DNA from 2 places in the Halomonas salsilacus genome. Region 2 is predicted to be linked to the other one. Evidence: predicted binding sites of a transcription regulator. Region 2 holds the regulator's gene; the other holds the start of a gene.

Region 1 (3,826 bases), on a different contig from region 2:
ACGGGGGTCAATTCAAGCGCCGATGAAGTGGGCTAGGCTGGGTGAAATCGAATAAATAACGGAGGGTTTCCCCATGTTAGCGATCACCTCTGCCATGCGGCGCATGGCACACGCCTGGCGCAGTAGCCAACGGCGCCAGGCGTGGAACGCCCTGGAAGCGGATCAGCAGGAGACGCGGCTGAGTGACCTGGGACTGACGCGCCTCGACGAGTCGCTGTTCTGGAGCGGGAACCGCTCTCCGCTGGAGCAGCTGCCGCGCATGATGGCGGTGTATGGCGTCGACCATGCCGATACCATCCTGGCCGGTCCCGGCGTGCGCCGCGACTTGGAGCGCGTCTGCTCACTGTGTCCGGAGAAGGCCCGCTGCAAGCGCCTGCTGGAAGGCGAACCCGACGTGGAGGCCTGCGGCTTCTGCCCCAACGCCTGCACCCTGGAAGCACTGCGACGCCATTGAAGTGGTAGAGTGGAACCGCCACCGGGCCGCGACATGAAAAAGTCGAAACCATCAGGTTTCGGCTTTTCATTTGACGGGTCATCGGGCATGAAAAAACCGACCCCGGAGGAATCGGCTTCTTTCTATATTTGGTAGCGGGGACCGCCGACCTTGAAACAAGAGGGAACCGATGATGAAGCATCGAGCATAAAAAAAACCGACCCCGGAGGAATCGGCTTCTTTCTATATTTGGTAGCGGGGACCGGATTTGAACCGATGACCTTCGGGTTATGAGCCCGACGAGCTACCAGACTGCTCCACCCCGCATCAACGTGAAGCGCATTCTACAGGGATTACCCCTTTAGTCAAGGGGTGGGTTTCAAACGCTCGTCCCGGCACCGCTTCCTGGTCCATACTCATCGGAGTTGTCATCAAACGGGCAACGGTTAAGAGAATAATTGGTGTGCCGGCCGAGGTGGCCTGGCCACAGCGTCATGACAATCAGGGAGGTTACAATGGCCAACAACGCAATCGTTGCTTGGGTGACCGGTGGGACCGGCGGCATCGGCAGTGCTATCTGCCGTTCGCTGGCCGATGAGGGCTACCAGGTGGTCGCCGGCTATCACAATCCGGAGAAGGCCAAGTCTTGGCTCGAAGCCCAGAAGGCGGACGGTTACAGCAATATCGACATCTCCGGGATAGACCTGGTGGACTTCGATGCTTGCATCAACGGGGTCAAGGAGATCGAGGAGAAGCACGGCCCGATCGGCGTGCTGGTCAACTGCGCGGGCATCACTCGCGATGGCACCATGAAGAAGATGACCGCCGAGCAGTGGCGCGAGGTCATCGACACCAACCTCAACAGCGTCTTCAACACCTGCCGCAGCGTACTCGACACCATGCTGGAGAAGCAGTACGGCCGGATCATCAACATCTCCTCCATCAACGGCCGCAAGGGCCAGTTCGGCCAGGTGAACTACTCCGCCGCCAAGGCGGGCATGCACGGCCTGACCATGGCACTAGCCCAGGAGACCGCCACCAAGGGCATCACCGTGAACACCGTGTCGCCGGGCTATATCGCCACCGACATGATCATGAAGATCCCCGAGAAGGTGCGTGAGTCCATCCGCGAGACCATCCCGGTCAAGCGCTACGGCAAGCCGGAAGAGATCGGTCGACTGGTGGCCTATCTGGCCCACGAGGAGTCCGGCTTCATCACCGGCGCCAACATCGATATCAACGGCGGCCAGTTCATGGGCTGATCGCCCGGAATTACCGTAGCCCCTGCCGACCGGGCAGGGGCTACGCCCCCGAATGCAGGAGCGCGAGGTAACCCCTCGCGCTCCTGCGTTGTACTGGACCGGGTAGCACTCGTCAGGGCGGCGGCAAGCGTGTCAGGCGCTCCAGCATGCGGTCCAGCTCTCCCACCTCGCGGCTCCACAGGTCAGGCGCTACCGGTCCGGTGGCCAGCAGTTCGCGCAGTACGCCGTGGACCTCCTCGGCGCTTGAGAGCTCGCGGCCCAGGCTCTCATTGAGGCGCTCCACCTGAATGGCCAGTCGCAGCGGTTCATCGCGATGGCTGACGTTGCCCACGGCGAGCAGGGAGAGATGCACTCGCACCCTCGCCAATCGCTCCGCCATCTCCTCGTCGGCAGGGGGCGACTGGCGCGCCGCATTGCGGCGGGCATGGGCGCCGCGCATGTCGCCTGCCAGGCTCAGCCCCTCGGGCAGTGCCACTTCGCGGGACTCACCGCCGGCCAGGCGCTCGGCATCGGCCTCCAGATGGGCGAACAGCAGCGGCTGCACGGCCCGCCAGCGCTCGACCTCTTCCACCACGGCCAGGCGTTCGAGGCGTTCGCGGCGGGCGCGCACGATGCCCGACCAGCGACGCCGCATGCCCTCGGTGCGACGCCCGCCGGGAAGCGGCTCCTGCGCCGCGGCCTCGGCAATGGCGGCGGTGAGCTCGGCCTCGTCGGCGCTGCTGGCGGGCTGCCAGGCGTCCATGCGCTCGATCAGTGTCTGCATGGCCTCCTGGCGTTCCCGGGATTGGCGGACGCGGTCGTCGCGTTCGGCCTCCCGGGAGGCGAACACCTGATCGCATAGGGCACGGAACTCACGCCACAGTGCCTGTTCTTCCCCCCTCGGGGCTCGGCCCAGCTCGCGCCAGCGCTGCTGAAGCGCCTTCACCGTCTCGGCGCGCCGGGCAGCGGGCATCGTCTGGCCGAGCAGGGCACGCACCTGCTCGATGAGGCCGCGCTTGGTCTCGGCGACCGCCTGGGCGCGCTGGTCGATCAGCGCCTGGAGCGCATGGCGAATGCGGCCGAAGCGACGCCCGATGGCCTCGGCCTGGTCCCGGGGCACCGGGGCGGCGCGCCGCCACTGGTCCCGGGCACGGTCGCGGATCTCGCGCAGGGCATCCGGATCGGCCGACTCGGCGGGCTGCTCCAGCAGCGACTCGAGCTGTTCGCAGAGGGTCTCGCGGGTGGTGAGGTTGGCTTGCCGCTCCGCATCGAGGCGTTCCCGCCATGGGGCCAAGCGCTCGTGGATGCGGTCGGAGGCGGCCCGGAAGCGCGCCGATTGCTCGCGGTTTGCGGCGGCGTCGCCCAGGGACTTCCACTCCTTGACCAGCTGACGATGCCGGCGGTCCAGGCCGGTGTCGTGAAGGCTGGCATCCTCGGCCAGGGCCTCGATGGCCTGGGCTAGCTGGTCGCGCTTGGGGCCGGCCACGAAGCTGCGCCAGTCGCGCAGTTCGGCCAGCCGCGCCCCCAGCTGCCTGAGGCGCGCCATGTGGGGTTGGCGAGCGCCGGCGTCGAGCGTGTCGGCGGTCTGGCGGAGGCGCTGGTGAAGTCGGCTGGCGCCCTTGAAGGCGCCGCGCTCCAACAGGCTCTCCAGGTCGTCGAGATCGGCGATAAAGCGTGCCAGTCGCGCCGGGTGGTCTTCGGCCGGGGCGTCCCGCTGCGCCAGACGTTCCCGGGCTCGGCGCAGCAGCGGGGCAGGGGCCAGGTCCTCAGGCCAGGCAAGGGCGCCGAGGAGCGCCGCGAGGCGCTCGTCATCGCCGTCGTTCAGGGCGCGTTCGATCTCGTCAGCGCGCTCCTCCAGGCGGACCCAGGCCTGGCTGATGGACTCGAAGCCCTCGCGGACGGCGTCGTAGCGATGGCGCAGCGCCTGGTCGGCCAGGTGCTGGTCGGAGAGCGCCTGCCAGCGGTGAGCGAGCAGTTGCTTCTGGGCACGCAGGCTGGCGATGTCCTGAGTCATGACCACCTCGCTGCGACCCAGGGCCTCGACCCCCTCCTCCAGGGCCTCCACCAGCGCTTCTCTGGCCTGCTCGGCGTCCTCGCGGCGCGCCTCGGCGGCTTCGCTGGCTCGCTGCCGGGCCTCGTGATCGCCGATCAC
Region 2 (3,826 bases):
TCAACCTCCTCGCCCCGCTGCTCTGGGCACTGTTCTCCGCGTGGGTGATGGCCATCGCCTACCTGGACTATCCCATGGACAATAACAAGGTGAGCTTCGCCGACATGCGAAGGCGCCTGCGCGCCCGCTGGTGGCAGAGCCTCACCTTCGGTGGCTGCGTGACCCTGGTGACCTGGATCCCGCTGGCCAACCTCTTTCTGCTGCCGGGTGCCGTTTCCGCGGCGGTGCTGATGTGGAACCAGCACTACCGGGAGCTGGCGGTCTCAGCGCCCCGCTGAGGCCTTCTCGGCGGTCTCAGCCCTGAGTCGCTCGGCGGGAAACAGGCAGCGGAAGCGGGCGCCCCGGCCGGGGTGGGAGTCGATCTCCAGGCGGGCGTCGTGGCGCAGCAGCACGTGCTTGACGATGGCCAGGCCGAGCCCTGTGCCGCCAGTGGCGGCGCTGCGCCCCTTGTCGACCCGATAGAAGCGCTCGGTGAGCCGTGGCAGGTGCACCGGGTCGATGCCCATGCCGTTATCCTCCACCTCCAGGCTGGCGCCGTCTCCCCTGGGTAGCCAGCGCAGTACGATACGGCTGCCCTCGGGGGTGTAGCGCACCGCGTTGAAGGCCAGGTTGGAGAGGGCGCTGCGGATCTCCTGTTCGCTGCCGAGCAGCGCCTTGGGCTCCACCAGTTCCACCTCGATGGTGTGGCGGCCGGCGGAGAGTGCCGTGGCGTCGCGGTGCACGCTCGCCAGCAGGGTATCCATGGCCAGGGGAGCGTGGTCCTGGCCGCCTCGGTCGATCTCCAACCGCGACAGCAGCAGCAGATCGCTCACCAGGTTCTGCATGCGGCTGGTCTGCTCCTGCATCCGGGGCAGCCCCCGGGCGAAGCGCTGCGGCAGCTGGTCGGCGTAGGTGGCGTAGGTCTCGAGGTAGCCGGCCAGCACGGTGAGGGGGGTCCGCAGCTCGTGGGAGACATTGGCCACGAAGTCGCGGCGCATCTCCTCCAGGCGGTGCAGGCGGGTGATGTCGCGAGCCATCAGCAGCCGCTCATCGTCGCCGTAGAGGGTGATCTGGAACTGCAGCACCATCTGCTCGTCGATGGGCGAGGGCAGGGTCAACGGTTCGCGGTAGTCGCGGGCGTGGAAATAGTCGATGAAGCGTGGGTCGCGCAGCAGGTTGGTGATGTGGTGGCCGCGATCATGGGCGGTGCGCAGTCCCAGCATGCGTTCCGCGGCGCTGTTCCACCACTCCAGGTCACCGTGGCGGTCGAGCATCACCACGCTGTCGCGCATCGCCTCGGAGGACTCCTGGATGCGCTTGATGATGCCCAGCAGCCGCTCCTGGGTGTGGCGCTGCCCCTTCTGGTAGCGGTAGAGGCGGTCGAACAGCTCGCCCCACACGCCCGTGGTGGCAGGCGGAGCGTCCTGGGGCGTGAGGGTCAGCCAGCGGTGGAGGCGGTAGAGCTGGCGCAGATGAAAGGCCAGACAAGCGGCCAGGCCGACGGCCAGACCCTCCCAGGTATGGGAAACCAGCCAGCCGATCAGCAGGCCACTGCCGGCCAGCAGGATGAAACGCCACAGTTCCCGCTTCCAGAGGCCCACGTCAGCCCTTGGCGGAGAACCGGTAGCCGGTGCCACGCACCGTCTGTACCAGGTGCTGGTGACGGTCACCCAGCGCCTTGCGCAGGCGACGGATATGGACGTCCACGGTGCGCTCCTCCACGTAGACATTGCCCCCCCAGACCTGATCCAGCAACTGGCTGCGGGTGTAGGCGCGTTCCTGGTGGGTCATGAAGAACTGCAGCAGGCGATACTCGGTGGGGCCCATCTCCACGGCCTTGCCGCTGGCGCTGACCCGGTGGCTTACCGGGTCGAGAAGCAGGCCGTCCACCTCCACGGCCTCCTCGATGCCCTGGGGCGTGGCGCGTCGCAGCACCGCCTTGAGGCGGGCGACCAACTCGCGGGGCGAGAAGGGCTTGGTAATGTAGTCGTCGGCACCGGCCTCGAGTCCCTGGATCTTGTTGTCCTCCTCGCCCTTGGCGGTGAGCATGATGATCGGCAGCTCGGCGGTGGTCGGTTCGCGCTTCAGGCGGCGGGCCAGTTCGATGCCGCTGGTGCCCGGCATCATCCAGTCAAGCAGCACCAGGTCGGGCTGGTGGTCGACGATCATGGCGTGGGCGTCCTGGGCGCTGTCCGCCTCGAGCACGCGGTAGTCGGCCATCTCCAGTGCCACCGCGATCATCTCGCGGATCGGCGCCTCATCATCGACGATCAGAACGGTCTTGGCGGTCATCCGGAAGCCTCGGAGCAGTGATGAATCGATGACGATATCACCACGTCAGTATGACACTCGCATGACAATCACGCCTGGCGACCGCGGCAGGGGGCGTGCCCAGACATGGGCGAGACGCCCGAGAGGCAGCCAGTCCTCCCCACTATCGGTCCATGACATGGGATCACCTCAACTGGAATTCCAGATGCTGAAAGGCGCGCCGTCGTCCCTCGGCCGGCTCGAAGCGCCAGCGCGCCACGGCACGCAGAGCGGCCTCATCGAAGACATCGGGAGGCTGGGAAGCGGTCACTCGCAGGCTTTGCGGGTCGACGCCGCCATCGGCCAGGATCAGGAACTCCAGCGTTACGTGACCCTCGATGCGCCGGCGCCGGGCCCGTGCCGGATACTCGGGTGGGACCAGGTGGGTCGGTGCCAGTGCTCCGACATCCACGGGTCCGCGGCCGGCCGACTCGGTCGACCCGGTATCGGCTTGGCTGACAGCCGATGAGGAGGCTGATGCGATGGGTGAGGCCGTCGTGGAAGGAGCCTCTCTTGCCGGCTCTGGCGCTGACTCGGCGGGGGGGGCGACAGGGTCGGGTGGTGACGGTAGGTCAGGCTCCGGTGCTGGCTCCGGCGCTGGCTCCGGCGCTGGCTCCGGCGCTGGCTCCGGCGCTGGCTCCGGCTCCGGCGCTGGCTCCGGCGCTGGCTCCGGCACTGGCTCCGGCACTGGCTCCGGCGCGGGCTCGGGCACTGGCTCCGGTGTGGGCTCCGGTATCGCCTCGGCGAGCTCCGGCAGCATGGTATCCAACGCGAGGGTGTCGGCGGGTGCCGGCGCTGGCTCCTCCGCCGTGACAGGCGTCTCGACGATGCTCAGCCTGATGGGCTCGTCGGCCGCATCATGACCCGCCTCTTGAGGCGACACGATCAGCGCCAGTAGCCAGAACAGCAGCAGTGCCATGAGCGTGCCGGCCAGCGCCGCGGTGAGTCCGCGAATCACGGTTCTCTCCGGGTTGCGGCCACCGCAATCTCCTCGATCCCGGCCTCGCGGATACGGTCCATCACCTCGATCAGCAGGCCCGTGGTGGTCTCGCGATCCGCCTGGATTACTACCCCGCCGTCATCGCTGATCAGGGCAGCGACGCGTTCGCCCACCCGATGGGCGTCGACCGCCTGGCCATCCAGCCAGACGGCGCCGTCACGGGTAATCGCCACCAGCAGTTGAGTCTCCAGCTGGGGGGTGGCGGCACTGGACTCCGGGCGCTGTATCTCGACACCGCTCTCCTTGATGAAGCTGGTGGTGACGATGAAGAAGATCAACATGATGAAGACCACGTCCAGCATCGGGGTCAGATTGATCTCACTGGCATCCCCCTCAAGGGGACCGGGACGACGGCGCTTGCGCATGCCTATCCTCCAGGGCCTTGGCCAGTTGGTCGTGCAGCCATTGGTCTTCGCGCCGAATGACCTGTTCGAGACGGCTGATGAACAGCAGGCCCACCACGGCGACGGCCATGCCGGCCAGCGTCGGGAGCGTCGCCCGGGCGACACCGTCGGCCATGGCCCGAGCCTGGCTGGT

The links. Region 2 encodes PhoB, which activates phosphate uptake and scavenging genes when phosphate is short. Its sites were predicted from a motif close to TGTCATANNNNTGTCANA; they were not measured.
Region 1: a site for PhoB is predicted at 916-933, ahead of phbB (acetoacetyl-CoA reductase). Genes of this name have one in related genera too.

The regions. Positions count from the first base shown of each region.
Region 1 covers NZ_JBPKAQ010000015.1:7,102-10,927, forward strand. The annotation lists gene ACR80S_RS16595 (universal stress protein) at 1-1, shown strand, start outside; gene ACR80S_RS16600 (DUF6455 family protein) at 74-454, shown strand; tRNA gene ACR80S_RS16605 (tRNA-Met) at 684-760, opposite strand; gene phbB (acetoacetyl-CoA reductase) at 949-1,695, shown strand; gene ACR80S_RS16615 (DUF349 domain-containing protein) at 1,808-3,826, opposite strand, start outside.
Region 2 covers NZ_JBPKAQ010000005.1:25,163-28,988, reverse strand. The annotation lists gene cysZ (sulfate transporter CysZ) at 1-278, shown strand, start outside; gene phoR (phosphate regulon sensor histidine kinase PhoR) at 264-1,580, opposite strand; gene phoB (phosphate regulon transcriptional regulator PhoB) at 1,582-2,271, opposite strand; gene ACR80S_RS08850 (energy transducer TonB) at 2,435-3,247, opposite strand; gene ACR80S_RS08845 (ExbD/TolR family protein) at 3,244-3,654, opposite strand; gene ACR80S_RS08840 (MotA/TolQ/ExbB proton channel family protein) at 3,623-3,826, opposite strand, start outside.